One region of the Enterobacter sp. HK169 genome, then DNA from elsewhere that is predicted to be linked to it. Evidence: predicted binding sites of a transcription regulator. Region 1 holds the regulator's gene; each other region holds the start of a gene.
The links. Region 1 encodes LexA, which represses DNA repair genes until DNA is damaged. Its sites were predicted from a motif close to TNCTGTATGTACATACAGNA; they were not measured.
Positions count from the first base shown of each region.

Region 2: sbmC (DNA gyrase inhibitor SbmC) is a predicted target of LexA. The motif match lies at 6,189-6,208, and genes of this name have one in related genera.
Region 3: mutH (DNA mismatch repair endonuclease MutH) is a predicted target of LexA. The motif match lies at 5,872-5,891, and genes of this name have one in related genera.

Region 1 covers NZ_CP017087.1:3,255,362-3,265,248, forward strand. Annotated here, with positions in the region: gene EnteroDNA1_RS15430 (pirin family protein) at 1-599, shown strand, start outside; gene gntR (gluconate operon transcriptional repressor GntR) at 701-1,696, shown strand; gene gntK (gluconokinase) at 1,823-2,350, shown strand; gene gntU (gluconate transporter) at 2,354-3,694, shown strand; gene plsB (glycerol-3-phosphate 1-O-acyltransferase PlsB) at 3,814-6,234, opposite strand; gene EnteroDNA1_RS15455 (diacylglycerol kinase) at 6,389-6,757, shown strand; gene lexA (transcriptional repressor LexA) at 6,866-7,474, shown strand; gene dinF (MATE family efflux transporter DinF) at 7,538-8,875, shown strand; gene EnteroDNA1_RS15470 (CsbD family protein) at 8,996-9,205, shown strand; gene zur (zinc uptake transcriptional repressor Zur) at 9,278-9,790, opposite strand.
Region 2 covers NZ_CP017087.1:1,313,313-1,323,199, forward strand. Annotated here, with positions in the region: gene EnteroDNA1_RS06335 (aminopeptidase P family protein) at 1-1,607, shown strand, start outside; tRNA gene EnteroDNA1_RS06340 (tRNA-Asn) at 1,748-1,823, opposite strand; gene emmdR (multidrug efflux MATE transporter EmmdR) at 1,927-3,381, opposite strand; tRNA gene EnteroDNA1_RS06350 (tRNA-Asn) at 3,543-3,618, shown strand; gene EnteroDNA1_RS06355 (gamma-glutamylcyclotransferase family protein) at 3,672-4,007, shown strand; gene EnteroDNA1_RS06360 (DUF496 family protein) at 4,055-4,390, opposite strand; gene EnteroDNA1_RS06365 (FUSC family protein) at 4,549-5,607, opposite strand; gene sbmC (DNA gyrase inhibitor SbmC) at 5,700-6,173, opposite strand; gene dacD (serine-type D-Ala-D-Ala carboxypeptidase DacD) at 6,293-7,459, opposite strand; gene sbcB (exodeoxyribonuclease I) at 7,658-9,094, shown strand; gene EnteroDNA1_RS06385 (APC family permease) at 9,212-9,887, opposite strand, start outside.
Region 3 covers NZ_CP017087.1:2,087,131-2,097,017, reverse strand. Annotated here, with positions in the region: gene aas (bifunctional acyl-ACP--phospholipid O-acyltransferase/long-chain-fatty-acid--ACP ligase) at 1-2,151, shown strand, start outside; gene lplT (lysophospholipid transporter LplT) at 2,144-3,337, shown strand; gene EnteroDNA1_RS09865 (NADP(H)-dependent aldo-keto reductase) at 3,431-4,471, opposite strand; gene EnteroDNA1_RS09860 (YgdI/YgdR family lipoprotein) at 4,603-4,821, opposite strand; gene mutH (DNA mismatch repair endonuclease MutH) at 4,950-5,642, opposite strand; gene rppH (RNA pyrophosphohydrolase) at 6,326-6,856, shown strand; gene ptsP (phosphoenolpyruvate--protein phosphotransferase) at 6,869-9,115, shown strand; gene lgt (prolipoprotein diacylglyceryl transferase) at 9,309-9,887, shown strand, end outside.

The sequences.
Region 1 (9,887 bases):
ACTTCATGGGCTTCTCCGCACTGCGCGTGATTAACGACGACGTGATTGATGCAGGCCAGGGCTTCGGTACCCACCCGCACAAAGACATGGAAATCCTGACCTATGTGCTGGAAGGGGCGGTGGAACACCAGGACAGCATGGGCAACAAAGAGCAGGTTCCGGCGGGCGAGTTCCAGATTATGAGCGCGGGTACCGGGGTGCGTCACTCCGAGTACAACCCGAGCAAAACGGAAAAACTGCACCTGTATCAAATCTGGATCATTCCAGAAGAGACCGGCATCACGCCACGCTACGAACAACGCCGCTTCGACGCGAAACAGGGCAAACAGCTGGTGCTGTCCCCGGATGCGCGTGAAGGTTCCCTGAAGGTGCATCAGGATATGGAGCTGTACCGCTGGGCGCTGGCGAAAGACGAACAGTCTGTGCACCAGATTGCCGCCAACCGCCGCGTCTGGATCCAGGTGGTGAAAGGTGAAGTGTCTATCAACGGCACCAAAGCGACAACCGCCGATGGCCTCGCCGTCTGGGATGAGCAGGCGCTTTCCGTGCATGCCGACAGCGAAAGTGAAATTCTGCTGTTTGACCTGCCGCCGGTGTAATAAATCATAAATAAATGCCCATCCTTCCCTTTGACAGGGGAAGGATGAGCTTTGTCCGTGATAAACTGAGCAAATCTCTCACTTCAAGATTTCTCAGGACGATGAAAAAGAAACGCCCCGTACTTCAGGATGTCGCCGATCGCGTCGGTGTGACCAAAATGACGGTCAGCCGTTTTTTACGTAACCCGGAACAGGTTTCCGTGGCGTTGCGTGGCAAGATTGCCGCTGCCCTTGATGAACTGGGTTATATCCCCAACCGCGCGCCGGATATTCTCTCCAATGCGACCAGCCGTGCGGTGGGCGTCCTGCTTCCTTCCCTGACCAACCAGGTTTTCGCCGAAGTTTTGCGCGGCATTGAAAGCGTCACCGATGCTTTTGGCTATCAAACCATGCTCGCCCACTACGGGTACAAGCCGGAACTGGAAGAGGAACGTCTTGAATCGATGCTTTCCTGGAACATCGACGGCCTGATTTTAACGGAACGTACCCACACTGCCCGCACGCTCAAAATGATTGAAGTGGCCGGTATCCCGGTGGTGGAGCTGATGGACAGCCAGTCGCCGTGCCTCGACATCGCCGTGGGGTTCGATAACTTCGAAGCGGCGCGCCAGATGACGGCGGCCATCATCGCCCGTGGGCATCGTCATATCGCCTATCTGGGTGCGCGTCTTGATGAACGTACTATCATCAAACAGAAGGGATACGAGCAGGCGATGCTCGACGCGAACCTAACCCCGTACAGCGTGATGGTGGAGCAGTCCTCTTCCTATACGTCGGGTATTGAGCTGATGCGTCAGGCACGACGCGAGTATCCGCAACTGGACGGTATTTTCTGCACCAACGATGACCTTGCGGTCGGCGCGGCGTTTGAGTGCCAGCGTCTGGGGCTCAAGATCCCTGATGATATGGCAATTGCCGGTTTCCACGGCCACGACATTGGCCAGGTGATGGAGCCGCGTCTCGCGAGCGTCCTGACCCCGCGTGAACGTATGGGCCGCATTGGCGCAGAACGCCTGCTGGCGCGCATTCGTGGCGAGACGGTTACCCCAAAAATGTTAGATTTAGGTTTCACCTTGTCACCGGGTGGATCTATTTGAACTGACAAATTTGAAGTAGCTCACACTTATTCACTTCGCGCACGTTTGGATATTGCTTCTCTTTTGCCCCGGCAGGACAATGTTACCGATAACTGTTACCCGTAACAATTGACTGAGGGACACCCTTTGAGCACGACTAATCACGATCACCACGTCTACGTCCTGATGGGCGTTTCCGGTAGCGGGAAATCAGCCGTAGCCAGCGAAGTGGCGCATCAACTCCAGGCTGCGTTCCTTGATGGCGACTTCCTCCATCCGCGCAGCAACATCATGAAAATGGCCTCAGGCGAGCCGCTGAACGACGACGACCGCAAACCGTGGTTGCAGGCGCTGAATGACGCCGCGTTCGCCATGCAGCGTACCAACAAAGTCTCCCTGATTGTCTGCTCTGCGCTGAAAAAAACCTACCGCGACCTGCTGCGCGACGGTAACCCGAACCTCTCTTTCATCTACCTGAAAGGGGACTTCGAGGTGATTGAAAGCCGCCTGAAGGCGCGTAAAGGTCACTTCTTCAAAACCCAGATGCTGGTGACGCAGTTCGAAGCGCTGCAGGAGCCGGGTGATGATGAGAAAGACGTCTTAGTGGTTGATATCGATCAGTCACTGGAAGGTGTTGTTGCCAGCACCATCGAGGTCATTAATAAAAGGCAGTAAGTTTTGAGTACATTAACGCTAGTTTTGACAGCAGTGGGTTCCGTGTTGCTGCTGCTGTTTTTAGTGATGAAGGCGCGTATGCACGCTTTTGTCGCTTTGATGGTGGTTTCTATAGGTGCAGGTCTCTTTTCCGGTATGCCGCTCGACAAGATCGCCGCGACAATGGAAAAAGGGATGGGCGGCACGCTGGGCTTCCTGGCGATTGTGGTCGCCCTTGGCGCGATGTTTGGCAAGATTTTGCACGAGACGGGCGCGGTCGACCAGATTGCCGTCAAGATGCTGAAATCCTTTGGCCACAGCCGCGCGCACTACGCGATTGGTCTGGCTGGCCTGATTTGCGCGCTGCCGCTGTTCTTCGAAGTGGCCGTAGTGCTGCTGATAAGCGTCGCGTTCTCCATGGCGCGCCATACCGGCACTAACCTCGTGAAGCTGGTTATTCCGCTGTTTGCGGGCGTGGCCGCAGCCGCAGCGTTTCTGCTGCCGGGGCCTGCGCCGATGCTGCTGGCGTCCCAGATGCACGCCGACTTTGGCTGGATGATCCTGATTGGCCTGTGCGCGGCAATCCCGGGGATGATTATTGCCGGTCCGCTGTGGGGCAACTTCATCAGCCGTTACGTTGAGCTACACATTCCGGATGACATCACCGAGCCGCACCTCGGCGAGGGCAAAATGCCGTCCTTCGGCTTCAGCCTGTCGCTGATCCTGCTCCCGCTGGTTCTCGTGGGTCTGAAAACCATCGCCGCGCGCTTTGTGCCGGTGGGTTCCAGCGCCTACGAATGGTTCGAGTTCATCGGTCATCCGTTCACGGCGATCCTGGTGGCCTGTCTGGTGGCGATTTACGGCCTGGCGATGCGTCAGGGAATGCCGAAAGACCGGGTGATGGAGATCTGCGGTGCCGCGCTGCAGCCGGCGGGCATTATCCTGCTGGTGATCGGCGCTGGCGGCGTGTTCAAGCAGGTGCTGGTGGATTCCGGCGTGGGCCCGGCTCTGGGCGAAGCGCTGACCGGGATGGGCCTGCCGATTGCGGTCACCTGCTTCGTGCTGGCTGCGGCGGTGCGTATCATCCAGGGTTCCGCAACCGTGGCGTGCTTAACCGCCGTGGGTCTGGTGATGCCGGTGATTGAACAGCTGAACTACTCCGGTGCGCAGATGGCCGCGCTGTCTATCTGTATCGCGGGCGGTTCGATTGTGGTCTCTCACGTTAACGACGCGGGCTTCTGGCTGTTCGGTAAATTTACCGGCGCCACCGAAGCGCAAACCCTGAAAACCTGGACGCTGATGGAAACCATCCTTGGCACGACGGGTGCCATTGTCGGGATGATTGCTTTCACACTGCTGAGCTGAATGCGGTGATTTAACAAGGCTCAAAAATAAGGCCCGGTAGCGTTAACGCTTACCGGGCCTTTATATTATGCAGAACGCCAGGCCGGGTCAGGTGAAACCACCAACCTGGCTTTTTCACATCACTCGCCCTGCGTCGCGCTCTCGATCGTCAAACGCACATCTGACGTAATGAGTTCGGCCAGCATCTGGTACACCTTCAGCGTCTCTTCCGGCTCGGCATCACCCGTATCGCTGATGTAGCCTTCGTCACGCAGCGTCAGGACCAGAGAGCTGAAGACCGCTTTGTCGAAGAATTCCGGGGCGTTAATGCCGTGCAGAACGGACAGGCGCTGTGCCAGCGTCCGGCTCTCTTTCTCCAGCGTGCCGCGGTTGATAGACGGGTTCGCACTCAGCAGCCAGAACGTAATGGCGTAGCGCTGCAGCGTTTCGCGCGCACCGGCAGCAAGCAGTTGCAGGGTTCGGGAACGCGACGGATTGATGTGCAGCTCGTCATTTGAGACGGTGATCAGCCCCTGACGACGCAGCTCTTCCGTCAGTTTGTCCAGTTCGCCCGCCAGCTCGTCTTTGCTCCAGCGCAGGAACAGCTCCGCTTTCAGCATCGGATAGAGCGTCTCAACGTGACGCAATAGCTCCTGACGCGAAATACGGCGATGCTGGGTGATGATAGCCGCCATGAGTGACGGCAGCATCAGCATATGGGTGATGTTGTTGCGGTAGTAGGTCATCAGCACTGCCTGCTCGCGCGGCAGAATGATGATGTCGCCGATCGTGTCCTTTTCGACTTCAAACTTGTTCATCTGCAGCGCGTGATCGATAAGCTCACTGGCGGTAGCAGAAGGCACGGTTGAATCAACGGAATACGGCACATTGCGCATCATGTCCAGATAGCAATCCAGCTGCTCCGTGAGCTGTTCGCGGGTCAGCGAGCGCTGACGCGAAGCCAGAAGCGCCGTACAGCACAGGTTCATGGCGTTAGCCGCACCGGCGTTGTTAATGCGCACCATCAGCTCGGACGCGATGCCGTTGACCGTTGGCGTCAGCCAGGCCGGACGAATCGCTTCGATAGGATCGATGGACTCGCGCCACTCGGGAACGTGATGGTTCAGATACGTCATCAGCGGCATGGGTTCGCCGAAGTTCACGTAGCCCTGACCGAGATTGCGTAGCTTGCTCAAACCGCGCAGCATCTGCGGCAGGCTCTCTTTCTCTTTGGTCGCACCGCGCAGCTCTTTGGCGTACGTGCCCACTTCCATCACGTGCTCATAGCCAATGTAAATTGGCACCAGCGTGATTGGACGGGTTCCTCCGCGCAGCATCGCCTGAATGGTCATCGACAGCGTGCCGGTCTTCGGATCGAGCAGACGTCCGGTACGGGAACGACCGCCTTCCACGAAGTACTCCACGGAATAGCCGCGGCTGAACAGCTCGCCCAGATACTCGCGGAACACGGTGGAGTAGAGCTTGTTGCCCTTGAAGGTGCGACGGATAAAGAACGCGCCCAGGCGGCGGAAAATCGGACCTGCTGGCCAGAAATTCAGGTTGATACCGGCAGCAATGTGCGGCGGTACCAGCCCCTGGTGATAGAGCACGTAGGAAAGAAGCAGGTAGTCCATGTGGCTGCGGTGGCAGGGAACATAGACAATCTCATGGCCATCGTGCGCCAGCTGACGCACACGTTCGGCATTATGAACGTTGATGCCCTGATACAGGCGGTTCCAGGTAAAGCCGAGAATACGATCGGACAGGCGAATCATCTCGTAAGAGAAGTTCGCTGCAATCTCTTCCATCAGCGCAATGGCGTTCTGCTGGGCTTTCTCATGCGATATTTTCTTGCTGCGCGCTTCGTCTTCAACGGCGCGGGCAATCGCTTTGGAGGCCAAAAGCTTGTTGAACAGATCCTGACGCGCCGGGAGACGCGGCCCTACGGCAGCGAGGCGCTGGCGGGCGAAGTGCATACGCGCCACGCGCGCCAGTTTTTGCGCGATGATCTTGTCGGTACCGTGCTCGTCCGCCATACGACGCAGCGAAACGGAAGGGGAGAAACGCACAAAGCTGTCGCGTCCCAGCCAGGAGACCGCGAAGAACTTCTGGATGCCGTTAAGCATGCGCAGCGGCGGGTTCTCTTCACCTTTTTCACGGCCCGGACGACGACCAAACATCACCGACACCGGCACCATCTGCACATCCAGATCGGGGTTGCTGCGGTGCAGGTCAAGATAGTCGTGGAACAGCTTGATGGACTCTTCTTTTGGCGTGTAGTAGGTAAACACGCGCGGTCCACCGTGAATGAACACGTAGCGCGGCAGCAGCGTACCGTCAACTTCAAGCGGTTCAAGCGGGTCCGGTAAGTCATGCGCCAGACACTGGGCGCGCAGCGTCAGTAAGTCTGCCTTCGAGTTATAAGGCAAAACGTACATAATAGGACGCGACGTATCGAGCCCCAATTCCAGCGCGGGTTCTGCTGGGATAGACTTGCTTTTTACCAGGATGCTTAATGGTAAATTAAGTAATTTGTAGTAAATTCGTGGCCAGCCGGACATAAACGATGTAAAGCCTCTGGTTAATAATGCAATTGCGGCGCAAGGATAACAGAAAGCGCGCAAAATTTCTGTTGTTACCCGTCATACTTCAGGCTGTAGCGAAACGCGCTACAGTTCCTGTTACTGACGCTTTTTTTCATAAAAGGTTCTTTTAATGGCCAATAATACCACTGGGTTAACGCGTATCATCAAAGCCGCCGGCTATTCATGGAAAGGTTTCCGTGCCGCGTGGATCAACGAAGCCGCCTTTCGCCAGGAGGGCGTCGCCGCTATCATCGCGGTGATCATCGCCTGTTTCCTTGATGTTGATGCTATTACCCGCGTACTTCTTATCGGTTCCGTGCTTCTGGTGATGATAGTGGAAATTCTTAATAGCGCTATTGAAGCCGTTGTTGATCGCATTGGTTCAGATTTCCACGAGCTTTCTGGCCGCGCAAAAGACATGGGCTCTGCTGCCGTGTTGCTGGCGATTATCACTGCCGTTATCACCTGGGTCACGCTGCTTTGGTCACATTTCCGATGAGCCTCGAGGAATAATTAAGTCCCTGGTTTTTTGTGCAGTTTTTGGTTCCAAAATCGCCTTTGACTGTATATACTCACAGCATAACTGTATATACACCCAGGGGGCGGAATGAAAGCGTTAACGACCAGGCAGCAAGAGGTGTTTGATCTCATCCGGGATCATATCGGCCAGACGGGTATGCCACCCACGCGTGCGGAAATCGCGCAGCGTCTGGGCTTCCGTTCTCCGAATGCTGCCGAAGAACACCTGAAAGCGCTGGCGCGTAAAGGCGTGATTGAGATTGTTTCAGGCGCGTCACGCGGTATCCGCCTGCTGGTGGAAGAAGAGACGGGCATTCCGCTGATAGGCCGTGTTGCCGCCGGTGAGCCTTTACTGGCACAGCAGCATATTGAAGGCCACTACCAGGTCGATCCTGGCATGTTCAAACCGAGCGCAGATTTCCTGCTGCGCGTTAGCGGTATGTCGATGAAAGACATCGGTATTCTTGATGGCGATCTGCTTGCGGTGCACAAAACGCAGGATGTGCGTAACGGCCAGGTAGTTGTCGCGCGCATTGATGATGAAGTTACCGTCAAGCGTCTGAAAAAACAGGGTAACACCGTTCAGCTGCTGCCTGAAAACAATGAGTTCTCCCCGATTGTGGTCGATCTCCGCGAACACAACTTCTCTATCGAAGGACTGGCGGTTGGGGTCATTCGCAACGGTGAATGGCTGTAATCTCTTCCTGACAGGCTATGGCGCCGCTGTAGCCTGCTTCATTCTCCACTCCCGGTATTTTTCATGTCACTGCTGACGGAATCAGATAAGGCATTGTGGCGTCTCGCTCTGCCGATGATTTTCTCTAATATCACCGTGCCCTTGCTGGGGCTGGTCGATACTGCCGTTATTGGTCATCTTGATTCGCCTGTTTATCTTGGCGGCGTGGCGATTGGCGCGACGGCAACCAGCTTCCTGTTTATGCTGCTGCTCTTTTTGCGCATGAGCACCACCGGGCTCACGGCACAGGCTTATGGTGCAAAAGATCCGCTGCGTCTGGCGCGCGCGCTGGTCCAGCCGCTGATCCTTGCGCTTGGCGCGGGAGTGTTAATCGTTTTATTACGTACGCCCCTGATCGACCTTGCGCTCCATGTTGTCGGCGGCAGCGAGGCGGTACTGGCTCAGGCGCGCCGTTTCCTTGAAATTCGCTGGCTCAGCGCGCCCGCCTCGCTGGCAAACCTGGTTCTGCTGGGGTGGCTACTGGGCGTGCAGTACGCCCGTGCACCGGTGATTTTGCTGGTGGTAGGCAACCTTCTCAACATTGTGCTGGATGTCTGGCTGGTAATGGGCCTGCATATGAACGTGCGGGGCGCGGCGCTGGCGACGGCAATTGCCGAATACGGAACCTTTATTATTGGTCTGTGGATGGTCTGGCGCGTGCTGGCGATGCGCGGCATCTCCCTGGCGCTGCTCAAAACCGCATGGCGCGGCAATATCCGTAGGCTGCTGGCGCTTAATCGTGACATCATGCTGCGCTCGCTGCTGCTTCAGCTCTGCTTCGGCGCACTGACGGTTTTCGGGGCGCGACTGGGGCCAGAAATCGTCGCGATCAACGCGGTATTGATGACGCTACTGACCTTTACCGCCTACGCGCTGGACGGTTTTGCCTATGCGGTAGAAGCGCATTCCGGGCAGGCGTACGGGGCGCGCGAAAGCGGGCAGCTGCGGGATGTCTGGCGGGCAGCCTGCCGCCAGTCTGGGCTGGTGGCGCTGGCGTTCGGCCTGGTTTATGCCTGCCTTGGTGAGCAAATCGTCGCGTTGCTTACGTCTATCCCTGCGCTGCGCGAGCTGGCGAGTCACTATCTCATCTGGCAAGTCATCTTACCGGTGGTCGGCGTCTGGTGTTATCTGCTGGACGGCATGTTTATTGGTGCGACGCGCGGAGCGGAAATGCGCAACAGTATGGCAGTCGCGGCGGCAGGCTTTGGCCTGACGCTGCTGACGCTTCCCTGGCTGGGTAATCACGGTTTGTGGCTGGCCCTGGCCGTTTTCCTCTCGCTGAGAGGGATATCGCTGGCTTTTATCTGGCACCGCCACTGGCAAAACAATACCTGGTTCCCTTCACGTCACGATATATCGTGACGGTTAAAGATTCCGAATATCAAATCAACTGCCGAATCCTTAACTACAATAATTATCACGTCCAGCAGAAAAGAACGTAACGGACGTTACGACCCGACGCTTAACTAAGAGGACACGATGATGAATAAAGACGAAATCGGCGGCAACTGGAAGCAGTTCAAAGGTAAAGCGAAAGAACAGTGGGGTAAGCTGACCGATGACGATATGACCGTCATTGAAGGTAAACGCGATCAGCTTGTCGGTAAAATCCAGGAGCGTTACGGCTACGCGAAAGACCAGGCGGAAAAAGAAGTGGGCGACTGGGAAAAACGCAACGACTACCGCTGGTAAGCGGGCTATACCCGCAAGTACAAGGAAGTACACCCTGAGGGCGGCCATGAGCCGCCTTTGCTTTTACTACTGCTAACGCGGTTTTTTCTTCACAAGAATAGAGTGGTCGTGCTGACATGCGTCCTGATGACGGCAGGCTTCCACTTCCACGCAGGCAGAGCACAGTCCGTGCGCTTCAATCACGTTATGACGCAGGGCAAAACCCATTTTCGCCGCCAGCGTATGCATAATATCTTCCACGCCTTCCGCAGCCTCTTCTTTCACCACGCCGCAGCGGTCGCAGATAAACATCGCCGATGTATGGGTGGGCTGATCGAACAGATGGCACAACACGTAGCTGTTGGTGGACTCAACTTTATGCACGAATCCTTGTTCCAGCAGGAAATCAAGGGCGCGATACACGGTTGGTGGTTTCGCCTGCGGCTCGCTTTCGCGGAGCAGGTCCAGCAGATCGTAAGCGCTGATGGCACCCTGCTGCAGGCTCATCAGACGTAAGACTTCAAGGCGCTGCGGAGTCAGGCGCACATTGCGTTGCGCACACAGCTTTTCGGCCTGCGCTAACAGCTCTTTTGTGGACTTATCCATTTAGCACCCCGGATGTTATAGGACGGAAAACCCTCACTTTATCATGTTCTGGTAAAAACGCCGAGATCCGCCAGTCTGTGCTATACCTGACCCATTG
Region 2 (9,887 bases), 1.9 Mb from region 1:
TGGTGCTGAAAAACAAAGCGCTGCTGTTCGTCGACGGGCGCTATCAGGTTCAGGCGCGCGTTCAGGTCAATACGGATGAGGTTGAGATCCACCACCTGCACAACGAGCCGCTGGCGGAATGGCTGGCAGAAAACGTTGAGTCAGGGACGCGCATCGGTTTTGACGCGCTGCTGATGACCAACGCGGAATTTGAGCAACTGTCTGCCACGCCGTGCGAGCTGGTGCCGCTGAAGGCCTCGCCGTTTGACACGCTATGGACCGATCGCCCTGCCGCACCGGCGGGGCTTATCCGTGAGATGCCGGTTGAACACAGCGGCGAACGCAGCGCGGACAAACGTCAGCGCGTCGCCGCCGTGCTGGCCGCAAACAATGTGGATTATCTCGCCGTCACCCTGCCGGATAACATCGCCTGGCTGTTAAACGTCCGCGGTGCGGATATCCCTTACAGCCCGGTACCGCTCTCCTTTGCCCTTCTCGGTCGTGACGGTCACGTTGAGTGGTTTGTTAACGACAATAAGCTCAGCGCCCTGCCTGACGGTGTGCGCAATGCGTTCACCATTGCGCCGCAGGATACCTTTATTGAACGCTGCCAGCAGATTGCCGTAGGCAAACGGGTGATGATTGATGCCGATTCCGCGCCGGTTGCCCTGCGCTTCGCCGTTGAACCACGGGGAGAAATTGTCTGGCGGACCGATCCCATCACCCTGATGAAAGCGACTAAAAACCCGGTCGAGCTGGCAGGTTATCGCGAGTGCCATCACCGGGACGGGGCCGCGTGGGTCAACTTCCTCGCCTGGCTGAGCCGCGAAGTGCCGCGGCGCGAGGCGGCAGGACAACCGCTCACCGAGCTGGACGCGCAGGCGCAGCAGCTTGCGTTCCGTCAACAGCAGCCGGGGTTTATCGAGCAGAGTTTTGAAACCATCTCCGCCTCTTCGAGCAATGCGGCGATGTGCCACTATCATTCGAGCGAGGCCAGCAATAAGCCCATCGGTCATGACCATTTTTACCTGAACGATTCCGGCGGTCAGTATGTTAACGGCACCACCGACGCCACCCGCACGCTGGCGTGGGGGAAAGTCGATCCGCAGCAGCGCCTGCACTACACTGCCGTGCTGAGAGGCTTCCTGTCGCTCATTACCCTGCAGTTCCCTTCCGGGACTCAGGGGCATCAGCTGGATGCGTTTGCGCGTCGCCCGCTGTGGGAGATGGGGCTGGATTACGATCACGGCACGGGACACGGCGTGGGGCACCAGCTGCTGATCCACGAGAACCCGCATCGCATCGCCAAAAAGGTTAATCCGTGGCCGCTGGTGGCGGGCAATATCATGACTATCGAGCCAGGCTACTATCTGGGCGATAGCCACGGTATTCGTATTGAAAACCAGGTGGAGATTGTGGAGAGCCGTCCGGGTTTCTGCAAATTTGCCTCGCTGACGCTGATCCCGATCGACTTAAGTCAGGTTGAGCTGCATCTGCTGAGCGAGCAGGAAAAGCAGTGGCTGGATGCGTATCACCGGCAGGTTCGCGAGGTGCTTTCACCTCTGGTGAATAGCGATGCGCGTGAGTGGCTGGTTGAGGCGACGGCGCCGATTGGTTTGGATCGATAGTGCGGCTTGTTGGTTGCCCGGTGGCGCTGCGCTTACCGGGCCTACAATCCCGTAGGTCGGGTAAGGCGAAGCCGCCACCCGACAATTTTACCAGATGCAGAAAAGCAAAAAGCCTGCTTTAAAAGCAGGCTTTTCAAATTTGGCTCCTCTGACTGGACTCGAACCAGTGACATACGGATTAACAGTCCGCCGTTCTACCGACTGAACTACAGAGGAATCGTGTGAACGGGGCGCATATTATCGATGCTCCCCCGGGATGTCAAAGGCAGAATGCACATTTCCGATCGTTTGCCGAATTATTCTCCACTTCGCGCAATTGTCAGGCATTTTTTCGCGGATATTTCCACAGCCATCGTCCGCTGACCATCCGCCAGTAGAACAGCGCGCCCCGCACGGCCCAGTCGAGGAACATCCCCAGCCAGACGCCGACCACACCCCATCCGAGCATCACCCCGAGCGTATACCCCGCGACAACGCGACATCCCCACATGCCGAGCATCGATACCCACATCGCAAAGCGGGCATCGCGCGCCCCTTTCAGCCCGGCGGGTAATACCCATGAGGCCGCCCAGATGGGCATAAAGGCCGCGTTGAGCCAGATGAGGATCTTAACAACCTCTTTAACGTCGTCTTCGTGGGTATAGAACGAGGCCATCAGCCCGGCAAACGGCGCGGTTCCCCAGGCGATCAGCGTCAGTCCAATGGTCGACAACCAGAACACGTGCCGCAGCTGCCGCTCCGCCTGGCCTATCTGCCCTTTCCCGAGCCGCTTACCCGTAATAATGGTGGATGCTGAACCCAGCGCGTTACCCGGCAGGTTAATCAGCGAGGCAATAGAGAAGGCGATAAAGTTACCGGCGATAACGTCGGTGCCCATCCCGGCAACAAACATCTGCGTGAGCAGCTTCCCGCCGTTGAACAACACCGATTCTATGCTCGCGGGAATGCCGATCCCCATCACTTCCCAGATAATGGCGAAATTAAAGGGGCGGAAATAGCTTTTTAGCGTCAGACGCAGCGAGGGGGTAATCCCCGCCATCAGCACCCCGATGATGGCTGCCGCACCGATATAGCGTGAAATGGTTAACCCCAGTCCGGCACCGACGAACCCCAGCCCCTCCCACGAGAACACGCCGTAGATCAGCACGCTGCTGATAATGATATTCAGGATATTCATCCCGCCGTTGATCAGCAGCGGAATTTTGGTGTTGCCCGCCCCGCGCAGCGCACCGCTGCCAATCAGCGCAATGGCCGCCGCCGGATAGCTTAAGACGGTCATTTCCAGGTAGGTCAGCGCCAGGTCTTTAACCTCGTTAGTGGCCTCCCCGGCGACAAAATCGATAATCTCTTTACCGAAATAGTGGATCACCGCCGCCAGAACGATCGAAAAAATGGTCATGATCATCAGCGACTGGCGGGCCGCCTCGCGTGCACGTTTGGGGTCAAGCTTGCCGAGGCTAAAGGCCACCACCACCGTCGTCCCGAGGTCTATGGCGGCAAAGAACGAGATCACCACCATGTTAAAACTGTCCGCCAGCCCAACCCCAGCCATCGCCTCTTTACCCAGCCAGCTCACCAGGAAGGTGCTCAAAACCCCCATCAGCAGAACGCAGGTATTTTCCAGGAAGATAGGCACGGCAAGGGGGGTGATTTCACGCCAGAACAGGACACGATAGCTTTTACGTTTTGCATACCATGGCGTGCGCGTTATCGCCTGGCGTAAGGAGGCAGTGACGTTCAAAATGGACCTTAGCGAGAAAAGTTGAAACTCCATTTCAAATGATGGGGGACAAATGCTAATCCTGCAAAGTATTTTCCAGAAAAAGATGTGTGGATTTACAACAAACTGACGACAGAATCAGCAATCAGTCGATTTTCCCTAAGATCAGGTTTGACAAAAGTTTTTTCGCCGCTAAGATAAGCCTCCACAACGATTCCTCTGTAGTTCAGTCGGTAGAACGGCGGACTGTTAATCCGTATGTCACTGGTTCGAGTCCAGTCAGAGGAGCCAAATTTAAAAAGCCTGCTTTTAAAGCAGGCTTTTTGCTTTGCGGATGAGGGAAAATGAACGCTCTGTTTGTCTACGGCACGCTGCGCCCGGGCCACTCTAATGCGCATATTCTTGAAGACATCGGCGGCGAATGGCTGGCCGGTTCCGTATCCGGCACGTTTTACGAACGCGGCTGGGGCGCCGCGGCGGACTTCCCGGGAATTGTGCTCCACCCTGACGGCCCCCGCGTCGAAGGCTATCTGTTTATCTCGGATAACCTTGCCGCACACTGGCAAATGCTGGACGAATTTGAAGACGGCTACGATCGGGTTGAGGTCACGGTGACCACCCTTGAAGGCAAGCAGGTTCAGGCCTGGATTTATCAGCTACAGCCGCGTTCTGAATCATAAAAAAAGGCTCTCTGTCACCAGAGAGCCTTTTTCACTATTCGCTGCGATTACTCGCTTTTTGCTTCGCCGTTTTTGATTTCGCCCATCACTTTCAGCTTTTTAGAGATGTCACGACGCTCTTTGGACAGCTCAGCGTTTTTGATGATGTAGTCATCAACGCGGTCTTCATAGTCGCTCTTCATGCTGGCGATAATGCCCTGAATAGCTTCAACGCTCATACCTGGCTTGATGTAGTCGCTCAGGTTGTCGAGGAGCAGAACACGTTTCTGGTTGTCACGGATCTTCTTCTCAACGTCCTGGATTTCACGCTGCAGCTTGTTTTTGCGGCGGAACAGGCGGACGAATTCCAGAACATCCTGGAACGAAGGCTTGGTAGTTTCCATTTTTACACCCCTGATAATGTGAGATTCGGATTCGTTAAGGCAACCGTTGTAACAATAACCTTACTGACAGCGGCTGCGAATGACAATGAGTATATCGTTTAAAGCTATCATAACCCCAATTGCTGCTGAATCGAAGCAGCAGCCGTCACATACGCCTTTTATTTGCGCAGCGCCCGGCAAATAAGGTGCGATAACAGCTCAAGCTGACGCGCCAGTTCCATGCTCAGCCAGACGTAGCCATGAATAGGCGTTTCCGCAACGTTGTCGCTCTGGCGTTCATTGATTAACTGCTTCAGCTCCGCGACGATCTCATTCAGCCGCTCGCTGTTGGCCAGTATCGGCTGCGGGTTCCCTTCATAGAGCGCATGGGCGATGGTCAACAGCGTTTGCTGCGTCATCTGCTGGGTCTCTTTGAGAGTCTGCGCGTTAAGCATCAACAGATGGCTGGGACGCGAGGCCCAGTGGGCGTTGATTTGCAGTTCAAGCATGCAGACCAGATTGCGGCTTACCGTCTGGATGGCTTCGAAAATCGATTTCTGAATATGGGTTTCTTTGCTGGCGGGCGTGATCAGGCCGCGCATTTTGACCACGTCGTTGAGGATTGTTTGCAGATGCTTTTCCAGCCGGGGACGTTCGACCAGATTCGGGGAAAAACCGGCCTGATAGACGCGGTTAAAGGCGGTGACGTAGTTCGCCATCTGAATACGCCAGTGCAGAAAAGCGCGCTGCGGCCAGATGCCGGTGAAGAGCATGGCCAGCAGTGACCCCAGGATGACATCCCCGCTTCGCCACAGCGCGGTGGTCATATCCCCGGCGGGCGCACCGACAACCACCGCGAGAGTAATCCCAATCAGCAAGGCCTGATACGGTCTTTTGCCCAACGCCAGCCAGCCGCACAGGAACATGGCGGCCCCGCACCATGCCAGCATCACGGGAAATGAGATGAGCTCCAGCTTCAGGGCAATAAGCCCAAGGGCCGAGCCTAAAACCGTCCCGCCAATTCGCTCAAAGGCGCGCGGAACAACGTTCCCCCAAAACGAGATGGGCCCCATCACCACCACCAGGGTGATCAGCGGCCACGTCCCTTCCGGAACATCAAGCAAACGGACCAGTACAAACGTCAATACGAACGCCAGCGCGATGCGGCACCCATGCACCACGCGGTAATGTTTGTACAAGCGAATTTCAAAAGGGGTTAATGATTTGTCGGGACGCACACCCGCTCTCCAGCTACACGGCAAATCACAATTGTACTGTGTTTTCAGCCGGGCGGATCGCTCCCGGCTGAAAAACCCTTCATTTAGCAGGCTTAAGCCGTTTTATGCTCTACCGCGATATACATTTCGATATCCCAGTAGCCGTCTGCATTGCCGTCATTGAGATAGCGTTCGAAGCAGGGTTTAAGCGCCATCTGGTACTTATTGTCCTGCAGCAGAGAGTTGAAGAACTGATACCACGGCGTGGCGAAGTCGTAGTTTTCCACGCGCGCCGTCGCCACGGCATAATCCCCGGCCGCGATTTCCGTCATCATGACGCCTTCGCTGTTTTCCGGAATAACGAAATCATCCGGTACCGTAACGGCCGTATCGCAGCGCAGTTTTTCTGCCGGGACCTCATCGGGGTTATCGTAGTAGACCGCAACCCACTCCAGCGGCTCAATGTGGCGCCCGTCCACCCACATCACCAGCTGTTCAAAGCCCTGTTTAACCGTTTGTTCCCACGGTCCGACCAAATGAAAACCGGCAATCTTACGTTTCTGTTGCTGCTTGATGCTGTAGTCCATGCTGCCTCCATTTATCACTGTATATTTATACACTATAAAGCTGGATTACTATTATCGGCAAACGAGGAGTGTTTATTATGTGAGCAGACTCGCAACCCTGCCAGTCTGCCCATCAGCGGTTAAAGCGTGTGGTGGAGATAATCGCTCATGCGAGAGAACAGTCCGCCCTTATCAACGGCTTCCAGCGTCACCAGCGGCCAGTGCGCCACCACCTTGTCACGGTCATAGAGCTGGATCTCCCCGACCCGCTGATGCGCAGCAATCGGCGCTTCCAGCTCTTTTTTATCCAGCACGTATTTGGCTTTGATGTTCGGCACTTCCGCTTTCGGCAAGGCCAGCCAGAAGTCCTGGTCGGTGCCCAGTTTCACCTGCTCCTTATCGCCGTACCAGATACGCTCTGTCCCCACTTTTTTACCGCTATGCAGGATTTGCACCGTATCGAAGTTCTGCTGCCCCCAGTGCAGCAGTTTCCGGGCCTGGTCCTCACGCCCCTTCGGGCTGTCCGCCCCCATCACCACCGCGATTAAACGGCGCTGGCCGTCAACGGCGGACGCAATCAGGTTAAAGCCCGCCCCCGAGGTGTGCCCCGTTTTAAGCCCGTCCACGTTCATGGTTTTATCCCACAGCAGGCCGTTACGGTTTTGCTGGGTGATCCCGTTCCAGGTCAGGCTCTTTTCGCTGTACATATGGTAAAACTCAGGCTCGCCGTGAATGATGGCCCGGGAGAGTACGGCCAGGTCATAGGCCGAGCTGTGCTGGCCCGGCGCGTCCAGCCCGTGGACGGTTTCAAAGTGCGTATCGCGCAGGTTCAGCTTCTGCACGTAGTCGTTCATCATCTTCACAAACTGCGGCTGACCGCCCGCCACGTGATCGGCCAGCGCCACGCAGGCGTCGTTGCCGGAATCGACAATCAGACCGCGGCTTAAATCACGCACGGAGACGCGATCGCCCTCTTTCAGGAACATCAGCGATGAGCCGTCAAAAACCGGGTTGCCTTTTGCCCACGCGTCACGCCCGACGGTGACAATATCGTCCGGCGTAATGCGATGGCTATCAATGGCCCGATCAACCACATACCCCGTCATCAACTTGGTCAGGCTCGCCGGATTACGTTGTTGATGTTCGTTGCCCGCCGTTAAGATCTGACCAGTCGTGTAGTCCATCAGCACCCAGGAGCCAGCCTGAATGGCCGGAGGCTGCGGCGAAAAATCCAGTGGTTCGGCCGCAAAAGCAGATGAGACACTCGAAGCGAGTAAAGAAACAGCAATAAACAGACGGCGTTTCAACGGTATATCCTCAGGTCATTAAAAATCGATGACCTTTTTACGGGAGTTCTGATGTCGTTACCTGGCTTAATTGCAAAAAAATGTGACAGAGCACAGGTTTTTCTCTGAAGCTGGCGCGCAAATTTGCGTCACGGAGGTGCTTTTTATTCGGTCTGAACCGCACGATCGTTTACCATAGTGACGTCATTTTTTAACAGGATGGTATTACTGGTGTCTGACTCTGCCGCTCGCCCGACTTTTTTATTCCATGACTACGAAACCTTTGGCACACACCCGGCGCTGGACCGACCGGCGCAGTTTGCCGCCATCCGTACCGACGACGAATTCAACATTATTGGCGAGCCTGAGGTCTTTTACTGCAAGCCGGCTGATGACTACCTGCCGCAGCCCGGGGCGGTCATGGTCACCGGGATCACGCCTCAGGAAGCGCGCGAGAAAGGCGTTAACGAGGCAGAATTCGCCCGACGCATCCACGATCTGTTTACCGTCCCCAATACCTGCGTGGTCGGTTACAACAACATCCGCTTCGATGACGAAGTAACGCGCAACATCTTCTATCGCAACTTCTACGATCCCTATGCCTGGAGCTGGCAGAACCGCAATTCACGCTGGGATTTGCTCGACATCATGCGCGCCTGTTATGCCCTGCGTCCTGAGGGCATTAACTGGCCGGAAAACGAGGAAGGGCTGACCAGCTTCCGGCTGGAACACCTGACGCGCGCCAACGGCATCGAGCACAGCAATGCCCACGACGCGATGGCGGACGTCTATGCCACCATTGCCATGGCGAAGCTGGTGAAAAACGCGCAGCCCCGGCTGTTTGAGTATCTGCTGAGCCACCGCAGCAAGCAGAAGCTGATGACCCTTATCGACGTGCCGCAGATGAAACCCCTGGTGCATATTTCCGGCATGTTTGGTGCCTGGCGCGGTAATACCAGCTGGGTCGCCCCGCTGGCGTGGCATCCGGACAACCGTAATGCGGTCATCATGGTGGATTTAGCCGGCGATATTTCGCCGCTGCTGGAGCTCGACAGCGATACCCTGCGCGAACGGCTCTATACCCCGAAAAATGAACTCGGCGATCTGCCCGCGGTGCCGGTCAAACTGGTGCATATCAATAAATGTCCGGTACTCGCGCAGGCGAATACGCTGCGCCCGGAAGATGCGGACAGACTGGGCATTAACCGTCAGCGCTGCCTCGATAACCTGAAAGTGCTGCGCGATAACCCGCAGGTGCGCGAGAAAGTAGTTGCTATCTTTGCCGAGGCGGAGCCGTTCGTGCCGTCTGAAAACGTGGATGCCCAGCTCTACAACGGCTTCTTCAGCGATGCCGACCGCGCGGCGATGAATATCGTTCTGCAAACCGAGCCGCGTAACCTGCCGGCGCTGGATATCACCTTTGCCGATAAACGCATCGAAAAGCTGATGTTTAACTACCGCGCGCGTAACTTCCCCGGCACGCTGGACGAGGCTGAGCAGGATCGCTGGCTGCAGCATCGTCGCAATGTCTTTACCCCTGAGTTCCTTAATAGCTATGCCCAGGAGCTGGAAATGCTTTATGGCCAGTATGAGGGGAATGCTGAGAAACAGGCGCTGTTGAAATCCCTGTTCCAGTACGCTCAAGAGATTGTCTGAGCGAGGGGTATAAAAAAAGCCGGAGGCGATGTCTCCGGCTTTTTTTGCCCGCTGGCACAGGCCAACGGGTGTGTCGTTTTGTAGGCCGGGCAAGCGCTAGCGCCACCCGGCGAGTCATTACGCGACGTCTTCGTACTGAGGAACCGGGTTACGGAAGCTCTTCGTGACGCAGGCCAGGTAAACCAAACCGATAGCACCCCAGATCAGACCCAGAACCATAGAGCTCTCTTCCAGGTTAATCCACAGCGCGCCCACGGTCAGGGCACCACATACTGGAAGCACCAGATAGTTGAAGTGGTCTTTCAGCGTTTTGTTGCGCTTCTCACGGATCCAGAACTGTGAGATCACGGAGAGGTTAACGAAGGTAAACGCCACCAGCGCACCGAAGTTAATCAGCGCGGTCGCCGTCACCAGGTCGAATTTAATCGCCAGCAGGGCAATAGCTCCAACCAGCAGCACGTTCCACGCCGGAGTACGCCATTTCGGATGAACGTAGCCAAAGAAACGGGTTGGGAATACGCCGTCACGGCCCATCACGTACATCAGACGAGAAACGCCTGCGTGTGCCGCCATGCCGGACGCCAGTACGGTCACGCTGGAGAAGATCAGCACGCCCCACTGGAAGGTTTTACCCGCAACATACAGCATGATTTCAGGCTGTGACGCATCTGGATCTTTAAAGCGAGAGATGTCCGGGAAGTACAGCTGCAGGAAGTAGGAAGCTCCGATAAAGATCAGGCCGCCAATCAGCGCTGTCAGGAAAATCGCTTTCGGGATCACGCGCTCAGCATCT
Region 3 (9,887 bases), 1.2 Mb from region 1:
GGGTTCTTCCGTACACTGTTCCGTATTCTTTTTCGCATCCGCGTCACTGGCGATGCCCAGGCGCTTCGCGGTGAACGCGTTCTTATCACACCAAATCATGTTTCCTTTATAGACGGCATTCTGCTGGCGCTATTTTTACCCGTGCGCCCGGTGTTTGCGGTCTATACCTCTATCAGCCAGCAGTGGTACATGCGCTGGCTCACGCCGCTGATTGATTTTGTGCCGCTCGACCCGACAAAGCCGATGATGATTAAGCATCTGGTGCGTCTGGTTGAGCAGGGGCGTCCGGTGGTTATTTTTCCGGAAGGGCGTATTTCAGTGACCGGTTCGCTGATGAAAATTTACGACGGCGCGGGGTTTGTTGCCGCGAAATCAAAAGCGACCGTGGTGCCGCTGCGCATTGAAGGCGCAGAACTGACCCATTTCAGCCGCCTGAAGGGGCTGGTGAAGCAGCGTCTGTTCCCAAAAATCACGCTGCATATTCTGCCGCCCACGTCGTTACCGATGCCGGACGCGCCGCGTGCCCGCGATCGCCGTAAAATCGCCGGGGAAATGCTGCATCAGATTATGATGGAAGCGCGCATGGCCGTGCGCCCGCGCGAAACGCTGTACGAATCTCTGCTTTCCGCGCAGCACCGCTATGGCGCGAAGAAAAACTGCATCGAAGATATCAACTTTACCCCGGATACCTATCGCAAGCTGCTGACCAAGACCCTGTTTGTGGGCCGTATTCTGGAGAAGTACAGCAAGAAGGGCGAAAAGATTGGCCTGATGCTGCCTAACGCGGGCATCAGCGCGGCGGTGATTTTTGGTGCGGTTTCCCGGGGGCGCATCCCGGCAATGATGAACTACACGGCGGGGGTGAAAGGACTGACCAGCGCCATCACCGCTGCCCAGATTAATACCGTCTTTACTTCCCGTCAGTTCCTGGACAAAGGCAAGCTCTGGCATCTTCCCGAGCAGCTCACCCAGGTGCGCTGGGTCTTCCTGGAGGATCTGAAAGCGGACGTAACCACCGGCGACAAGCTGTGGATTTTTGCTCACCTGATGATGCCGCGTCTGGCGCAGGTCAAACAGCAGCCGGAAGATGACGCGATTATCCTCTTCACGTCGGGTTCGGAGGGCAACCCGAAAGGCGTCGTCCACAGCCACAAGAGCATTCTGGCGAACGTTGAGCAGATCAAAAGCATTGCCGACTTTACCGCGAATGACCGTTTTATGTCGGCGCTGCCGCTGTTCCACTCCTTTGGCCTGACGGTGGGGCTGTTTACGCCGCTGCTGACCGGCGCAGAAGTGTTCCTCTACCCAAGTCCGCTGCATTATCGCATTGTGCCGGAGCTGGTGTATGACCGTAACTGTACCGTCCTGTTCGGCACATCAACGTTCCTGGGCAACTATGCGCGTTTTGCTAATCCGTACGATTTCTATCGCGTGCGGTATGTGGTGGCCGGTGCGGAAAAACTGCAGGAGAGCACGCGTCAGATCTGGCAGGACAAGTTTGGCCTGCGCATTCTCGAAGGCTATGGCGTTACCGAGTGTGCTCCCGTGGTCTCGATTAACGTACCGATGGCGGCGAAACCGGGCACGGTGGGCCGAATTCTGCCGGGGATGGACGCGCGTCTGCTGGCCGTGCCGGGCATTGAAGACGGTGGCCGTCTGCAGCTGAAAGGGCCAAACGTGATGAACGGTTATCTGCGCGTGGAAAACCCAGGCGTGCTTGAGGTGCCGACGGCTGAAAACGTCAACGGCGAGGTTGAAACCGGCTGGTACGACACCGGTGATATTGTCCGTTTTGATGAACAAGGCTTTGTACAGATTCAGGGACGCGCGAAGCGCTTCGCCAAAATCGCCGGTGAAATGGTCTCGCTGGAAATGGTTGAGCAACTGGCGACGGCCGTCTCCGCGGATAAGATGCATGCGACGGTAGTGAAGAGCGATGCCAGCAAAGGCGAGGCGCTGGTGCTGTTTACGACCGACGCTGAGCTTAAGCGCGACAGGTTACTGAGCTATGCGCGTGAACACGGTATTCCTGAACTGGCGGTGCCGCGCGATATTCGCTACCTGAAGCAGCTCCCGGTGCTGGGTAGCGGGAAGCCCGATTTCGTGACCCTGAAAGGCATGGTTGAAGAGGCGGAACAGCAAAATGCGTGAGTCAGTACACACTAACACATCACTCAGGTCGAAAGGCATGATGGCCGTTATCGCCGCACAGTTTCTCTCTGCGTTCGGTGATAACGCGCTGCTGTTTGCCACGCTGGCGCTGCTGAAGGCCGAGTTTTACCCCGACTGGAGCCAGCCGATCCTGCAGATGGTGTTTGTGGGCGCTTACATTATCTTTGCTCCGTTCGTCGGGCAGGTGGCGGACAGTTTCCCGAAAGGCCGGGTGATGATGTTTGCCAACGGCCTCAAGCTGCTGGGTGCCGCCAGCATTTGCTTTGGCTTCAACCCGTTTATTGGCTACACGCTGGTGGGCATCGGCGCTGCCGCCTACTCCCCGGCGAAGTATGGCATTCTCGGAGAGCTGACCACGGGCGATAAGCTGGTGAAAGCCAACGGCCTGATGGAGTCGTCAACCATTGCCGCAATCCTGCTCGGATCCGTCGCGGGCGGCGTACTGGCCGACTGGCATGTCCTGGCGGCACTGGGCATCTGCGCGGTGGTGTATGGCGGGGCGGTTGTGGCGAACCTGTTTATTCCCAAACTGCCGGTGGCTCGCCCGGGGCAATCCTGGCGCTTTAAACCGATGACCGGCAGTTTCTTTACCGCCTGTCGCGTGCTGTGGCGTAACGGTGAAACGCGTTTCTCACTGATGGGGACCAGCATGTTCTGGGGCGCGGGCGTCACGCTGCGCTTCCTGCTGGTGCTGTGGGTGCCGGTGGCGCTGGGGATTACCGACAACGCGACGCCGACCTATCTTAACGCGATGGTGGCCATCGGCATTGTGGTGGGGGCCGGCGCGGCGGCGAAGCTGGTGACGCTCGAGACGGTAGCACGCTGCATGCCTGCAGGGATCCTGATTGGCGTCGTAGTGCTTATTTTCTCGCTGCAGCATGCATTATTGCCTGCGTATGTCCTCCTGATCCTGATTGGTATTCTGGGCGGTTTCTTCGTGGTGCCGCTGAACGCGTTACTGCAGGAACGTGGTAAGCAGACCGTCGGGGCGGGGAACGCCATTGCGGTACAAAACCTGGGTGAAAACCTGGCGATGCTGTTAATGCTGGGGCTCTACTCGCTGGCGGTAAAAGTGGGTGTGCCGGTGGTGGGGATTGGCGTCGGGTTTGGCGGGCTGTTTGCGCTGGCGATTGCGGGTTTGTGGATCTGGCAGCGTCGGCGTTGATAAGTGCGGCCTGATGCCCTCACCCCGGCCCTCTCACACAGGGAGAGGGAGCAAACCCTAAAAACGGCAACCTGCGTTGCCGTTTTGCTTTTATTACGGCGCAGGATACGTATAAACCTGATGCACCGCTTCAATCTCCGCTAACACCTCTTCACTCAGGTTCAGATGGAAACTCTCAATATTGGTTTTCAACTGTTCCATCGTTGTCGCGCCCAGCAGGGTACTGGCAACAAACGGCTGACGACGCACGAAGGCCAGCGCCATCTGTGCAGGGTCAAGACCGTGACGCTTTGCGATATCCACATAGGCTGCAATGGCTTTCTGCGTCTGCTCGCCGCTGTAGCGGGTAAAGCGGCTAAAGAGGGTATTTCTCGCCCCGGCCGGTTTCGCGCCGTTCAGGTATTTCCCCGTCAGCGTGCCAAAGCCGAGACAGGAATAGGCGAGCAGTTCCACTTCTTCATATTGCGTCACTTCGGCCAGACCCACTTCATAGCTACGGTTAAGCAGACTGTACGGGTTCTGGATGGTGACGATACGCGGCAGATCGTGTTTATCCGCCAGATGCAGATAGCGCATTACGCCAAAGGCCGTTTCGTTAGAGACGCCAATGTAGCGGATTTTTCCCGCGCGCTGGCACTCGGTCAGCGCTTCCAGCGTTTCCAGCAGCGTTACGGCGGGGGCGCTCTCATTCCAGCTGTAGCCGAGCTTACCAAAGCAGTTGGTTGGCCGCTGCGGCCAGTGCACCTGATACAGGTCGAGATAGTCGGTTTGCAGGCGCTTCAGGCTGGCGTCCAGTGCGGCGCGGATATTTTTGCGATCGAGGATCTGATTCGGGCGGATCCCGGTATCGTTGTTGCGCGCGGGACCACTGACTTTTGATGCAATCACCAGCTTTTCACGGTTGCCGCGTTTTGCCAGCCAGTTACCGACGTAGGTTTCGGTAAGTCCCTGCGTTTCCGGACGTGGCGGAACAGGGTACATCTCTGCAACATCAATCAGGTTAATCCCCTGGCTGACGGCGTAATCGAGTTGTGCATGGGCATCGGCTTCGCTGTTTTGTTCACCAAATGTCATCGTGCCCAACCCCAGTTGGCTTATTTCCAGAGCGCTGTGGGGGATACGGTGATAATGCATAGCCGGCTTCCTCAGTAGACTTATAGACCGCGTCAGGGCGTGCCCGACAAAGGAATATAAACATGGCAGAGGGGAAGCAAAAGGGGAAGAAAAAAATCAAAAAGGCCAGCAAGCTACTGACCTTTATCTGTTTATCGCTCGATAATTTGCGATACTTCGTCGCGATTGATCTGCATTTTATTGCCTTCCTGGTCACGGTAGCTGACCAGACCGGTATCATCGTCGACTTCGGGTTTACCGTCGGTCAGGATCATTCGACCATCTTTTGTCGCCATGACGTAATCGCTGCTACAGCCCGATACGGCAAACGCTAAACCGACTGCTGAAACTAACACTGCCCATTTTTTCATCGTTATCGTCCTCATCTGGCGCGTATCAAATCATAATCTAGTATTAACCCGATATGGCGACTTGAGGAAGCGGTAAAATCTTAAAAAGCAGTCGATTATGTTTGAGAGCTCGCAAAATAAGTAAAAAACTATGTTTTTAACAGGAAATGACGGGCAAGGAGTGCGCCGGTGAAATTCTTTTTGAGATAAAAACCGCGCGGTAACGTCAGTATCGGCTCACCTTTCGCGCCGATTGCCTCGGTAAGTGCTTTGCTGTTGGCCGCTTTCGGGCGCAATTGTAAAACTTCTCCGTGTCGGGCGGTGATGCGCTCTACCTGGCCAAGCACAATCATGTCCATCAGCTCCTCCCAGTCCAGACGCAGCTGTTGCTCCTCATCGTCGTTCGGGCTCCAGAGCAGCGGCGCGCCAACGCGACGGTCAGCCAGGGGGATCTGACGTTCACCTTCGACCGGTACCCACAACACGCGCTTCAGCTTGTGGCGAACGTGGCTGGTTTCCCACGTTACGCCGGTGTTGCCGCTTAATGGCGCAACGCAGACGAAGGTGGTCTCAAGGGGCTTGCCCTGGCTGTCTATAGGGATGGTTTTTAACTCCACGCCAAGCGCTGCAAAATCCTGCTCGGGTTTGCTTCCTGCGCTGGCACCCAGCCACAGCTCAAGCAGCATGCCGATCCAGCCTTTATCCCGTTTCAGATCCTTCGGGATCTGAAGCCCTGCCATTGCCGCCAGCTCGCCAAGCGAAAAGCCTGCAAGACGCCGTGCCTGCTGTAGCAACTGACCTTCGCTGGATGGCGGTGAGAGCAAGGGTGTAAGCGGATGCATAAAGGTAACCTTTTGATTAAAAAATAAACTAAGAAATTGTCCCCTATGGATAGAGTTTAACTATTTCTGTACCAATATTCCATGTCTATGATTTATAGGTTTTTTTATTGGTTTAAAATCGTTTTGCCAGACTCAGAAAACCGGTTGTTCAAATCTGGTCACTGACAATGAACAGGATCTTACACCATGTTATCCACAGAAAAATGGGATAACTGGGCATAACCCTGACTACTGTTTCAATTTACAGCCTTGACGTGCGATGAAAATCGAATTTTCAAACAAATTGTGACTAACTTATTGGCACAATCTGTGGATAAAACCGACGCTGTTCGATCTTTCATCAGCACGACGATCCCTGATGTGACGATCGTCACGATATTCTGTTTTGTGTTCATGGAAATACATTTAACTATTTGAAAATAATTGCATTATCTAATTAAGGTGAAAAAGGGGAGACTGCATCGTTTGAGGTTGTTCATCGGTAATCAGACACTTCTTCACAACTATATCCACAGAAAAGGTGAATAAAATTCCCTTCACCACCGCTCATCTGTTTATAACTCAGCACTTATTTGTGAGTTATTCAAATGTTATTAGGTTGCAGCCCTGTAAGAGAGTGGTTTACCGCCTCCCTGTAGTGTGAAACAATCATTCATATATAAGGTTTAGTTTGGGGTAGTCCGGTGATTGATGACGATGGCTACCGCCCGAACGTAGGAATAGTAATTTGTAATCGTCAGGGCCAGGTAATGTGGGCCCGGCGATATGGTCAGCACTCCTGGCAGTTCCCGCAAGGCGGGATCAATCCGGGAGAGTCCCCAGAACAAGCGATGTACCGGGAGCTTTTTGAAGAGGTCGGTTTAAGCCGAAAAGATGTTCGCATCCTGGCTTCGACCCGCAACTGGTTGCGTTACAAGTTACCGAAACGTTTGGTGCGTTGGGACACAAAGCCGGTTTGTATCGGCCAGAAACAGAAGTGGTTTCTGTTGCAGTTGGTGGGCAACGATTCAGACATCAATATGCAAACCAGCAGTACGCCGGAGTTCGATGGCTGGCGCTGGGTGAGCTATTGGTATCCTGTTCGTCAGGTCGTGTCATTTAAACGCGATGTTTACCGTAGGGTGATGAAAGAGTTTGCAAGTGTGGTAATGCAGCTTCAGGAGATCCCGCCTAAGCCGCAGAGCGCACCTGCCTGGCGACGTAAAAGAGGTTAAGCTACGCAAATCATGCTCACCCGCTTGCGAGAAATAGTCGAGAAGGTGGCCAGTGCTCCGCGTCTGAACGAGGCGCTGAATATTCTGGTCACTGACATCTGTCTTGCGATGGAGACCGAGGTCTGTTCGGTGTATCTGGCCGACCACGATCGGCGCTGCTATTACCTGATGGCGACCCGTGGTTTGAAAAAACCACGTGGACGCACCGTCACGCTCGCATTTGATGAAGGTATCGTGGGCCTGGTTGGGCGGCTGGCTGAACCCATCAACCTTGCTGACGCGCAAAAACACCCCAGCTTTAAATACATCCCTTCCGTAAAAGAAGAGCGCTTCCGCGCTTTTCTTGGCGTGCCGATTATCCAGCGTCGCCAGCTGCTCGGCGTGCTGGTTGTCCAGCAGCGCGAGCTACGTCAGTACGATGAAAGCGAAGAGTCTTTCCTCGTCACGCTGGCCACTCAGATGGCGGCGATCCTCTCCCAGTCCCAGCTTGCCGCGCTCTTTGGTCAGTATCGCCATACGCGCATTCGTGCCCTTCCGGCATCGCCAGGCGTAGCAATTGCTGAAGGCTGGATGGACGCCACGCTGCCGCTGATGGAGCAGGTTTACGAAGCCTCAACGCTAGATGAAGCGCTTGAGCGCGAGCGTCTTACCGCCGCGCTTGAAGAGGCGGCGAATGAATTTCGTCGTTACAGCAAGCGCTTTGCCGCAGGCGCACAGAAAGAGACGGCGGCCATCTTCGACCTCTATTCGCACCTGCTCTCCGACGCACGTCTGCGTCGTGAGCTGTTTGCGGAAGTGGATAAAGGCTCGGTCGCAGAGTGGGCGGTTAAGAAGGTCATCGAAAAATTTGCCGATCAATTTGCGGCACTGACCGACGGTTACCTGAAAGAACGGGCTGGCGATCTCCGCGCCCTGGGACAGCGTCTGCTGTTCCATCTCGATGACACCATTCAGGGACCGAATGCCTGGCCAAAACGGTTTGTGCTGGTCGCCGATGAACTCTCGGCAACGACGCTGGCTGAACTGCCTCAGGACAGGCTGGCCGGTGTGGTAGTGCGCGATGGCGCAGCCAACTCGCATGCCGCCATTATGGTGCGTGCGCTGGGTATTCCTACCGTTATGGGAGCGGATATCCAGCCGTCGGTACTGCACCGCCGTACGCTGGTAGTGGACGGCTATCGCGGTGAGCTGCTGGTCGATCCTGAGCCGGTTCTGCTCCAGGAATACCAGCGTCTTATCAGCGAAGAGAATGAATTAAGCAAGCTGGCGGAAGATGACGTTAACCTGCCCGCACAGCTTAAGAGCGGTGAGCGGATCAAAGTCATGCTCAACGCCGGTTTAAGCCCTGAGCATGAAGAAAAACTTGGCAGCCGCATCGACGGTATTGGCCTGTACCGTACTGAAATCCCGTTCATGCTGCAGAGCGGTTTCCCCTCCGAAGAGGAGCAGGTGGCGCAGTATCAGGGGATGCTGCAGATGTTTAACGACAAACCTGTCACCCTGCGAACCCTGGATGTCGGCGCGGATAAACAGCTGCCCTATATGCCGATCAGCGAAGAAAACCCGTGCCTGGGCTGGCGTGGGATCCGCATTACGCTCGATCAGCCGGAGATCTTCCTGATCCAGGTGCGTGCAATGCTGCGCGCCAACGCGGCGACGGGCAATCTCAGCATCTTACTCCCGATGGTCACCAGCATTGATGAGATCGACGAGTCCCGGCGACTGATCGAACGTGCTGGCCGTGAAGTGGAAGAGATGATCGGCTATGCGATCCCGAAACCGCGGATCGGGGTGATGCTTGAAGTGCCGTCTATGGTCTTTATGCTGCCGCAGCTGGCAAACCGTGTTGATTTTATCTCTGTCGGCACGAACGACCTGACGCAATATATTCTGGCCGTCGACCGTAACAATACCCGTGTCGCCAGTATCTACGACAGCCTGCATCCGGCGATCATTCGCGCGTTAGCGATGATTGCCCGTGAAGCGGAACAGTACGGCATTGATTTACGCCTGTGCGGTGAAATGGCCGGGGATTCAATGTGCGTTGCGATCCTGATTGGTCTGGGATACCGCCATCTGTCGATGAACGGTCGCGCTGTCGCTCGCGTGAAGTACCTGCTGCGGCATATCGACATCAACGATGCCCGCGAGCTGGCTGAACGCAGCCTTGACGCGCAGCTGGCCGCTGAGGTTCGTCATCAGGTCGCGGCGTTTATGGAACGGCGCGGTATGGGCGGCCTGATCCGCGGCGGCCGCTAATCATCTTTCGCCCTCTCCCTGTGGGGGAGGGCTCCAGCGCGCATAAAACCCTATACACATCTTTTACATCTCTGGCGCATCCTCCGCGCCCGCCTTGTGCTATGATTCGCAACTTTGGAGCCTCTGCTTACGGCAGAATCGCATTTCTACCGCTGTCCACTTTCAGCGGAATAACAACATCTTGTGGTGACAGATGAACAGTGGTTATCTGCATTTTCCGGAATTTGATCCGGTCATTTTCTCAGTAGGACCTGTTTCGCTTCACTGGTACGGTCTGATGTACCTGGTGGGCTTCATTTTTGCCATGTGGCTCGCTGGCCGTCGCGCCAGTCGTCCGGGCAGCGGCTGGACGAAAAACGAAGTTGAAAACCTGCTCTATGCGGGCTTCCTCGGCGTGTTCCTCGGTGGCCGCATTGGGTACGTGCTGTTCTATAACTTCCCGGTATTCCTGAACGATCCGCTCTATCTGTTCCGCGTGTGGGACGGCGGCATGTCCTTCCACGGCGGCCTGATTGGGGTGATCCTGGTGATGGTGATTTTTGCCAAACGCACCAAACGCAATTTCTTCCAGGTTTCAGATTTTATCGCACCGCTGATCCCGTTTGGGCTGGGCGCTGGCCGTCTGGGTAACTTTATCAACGGTGAGCTGTGGGGCCGCGTCGACCCGAGCGTGCCGTACACGATGCTCTTCCCGGGCTCCCGCGCAGAAGATATCGCGCTGCTGCCATCACACCCGGAGTGGCAGTCCATTTTCGATACCTACGGCGTGCTG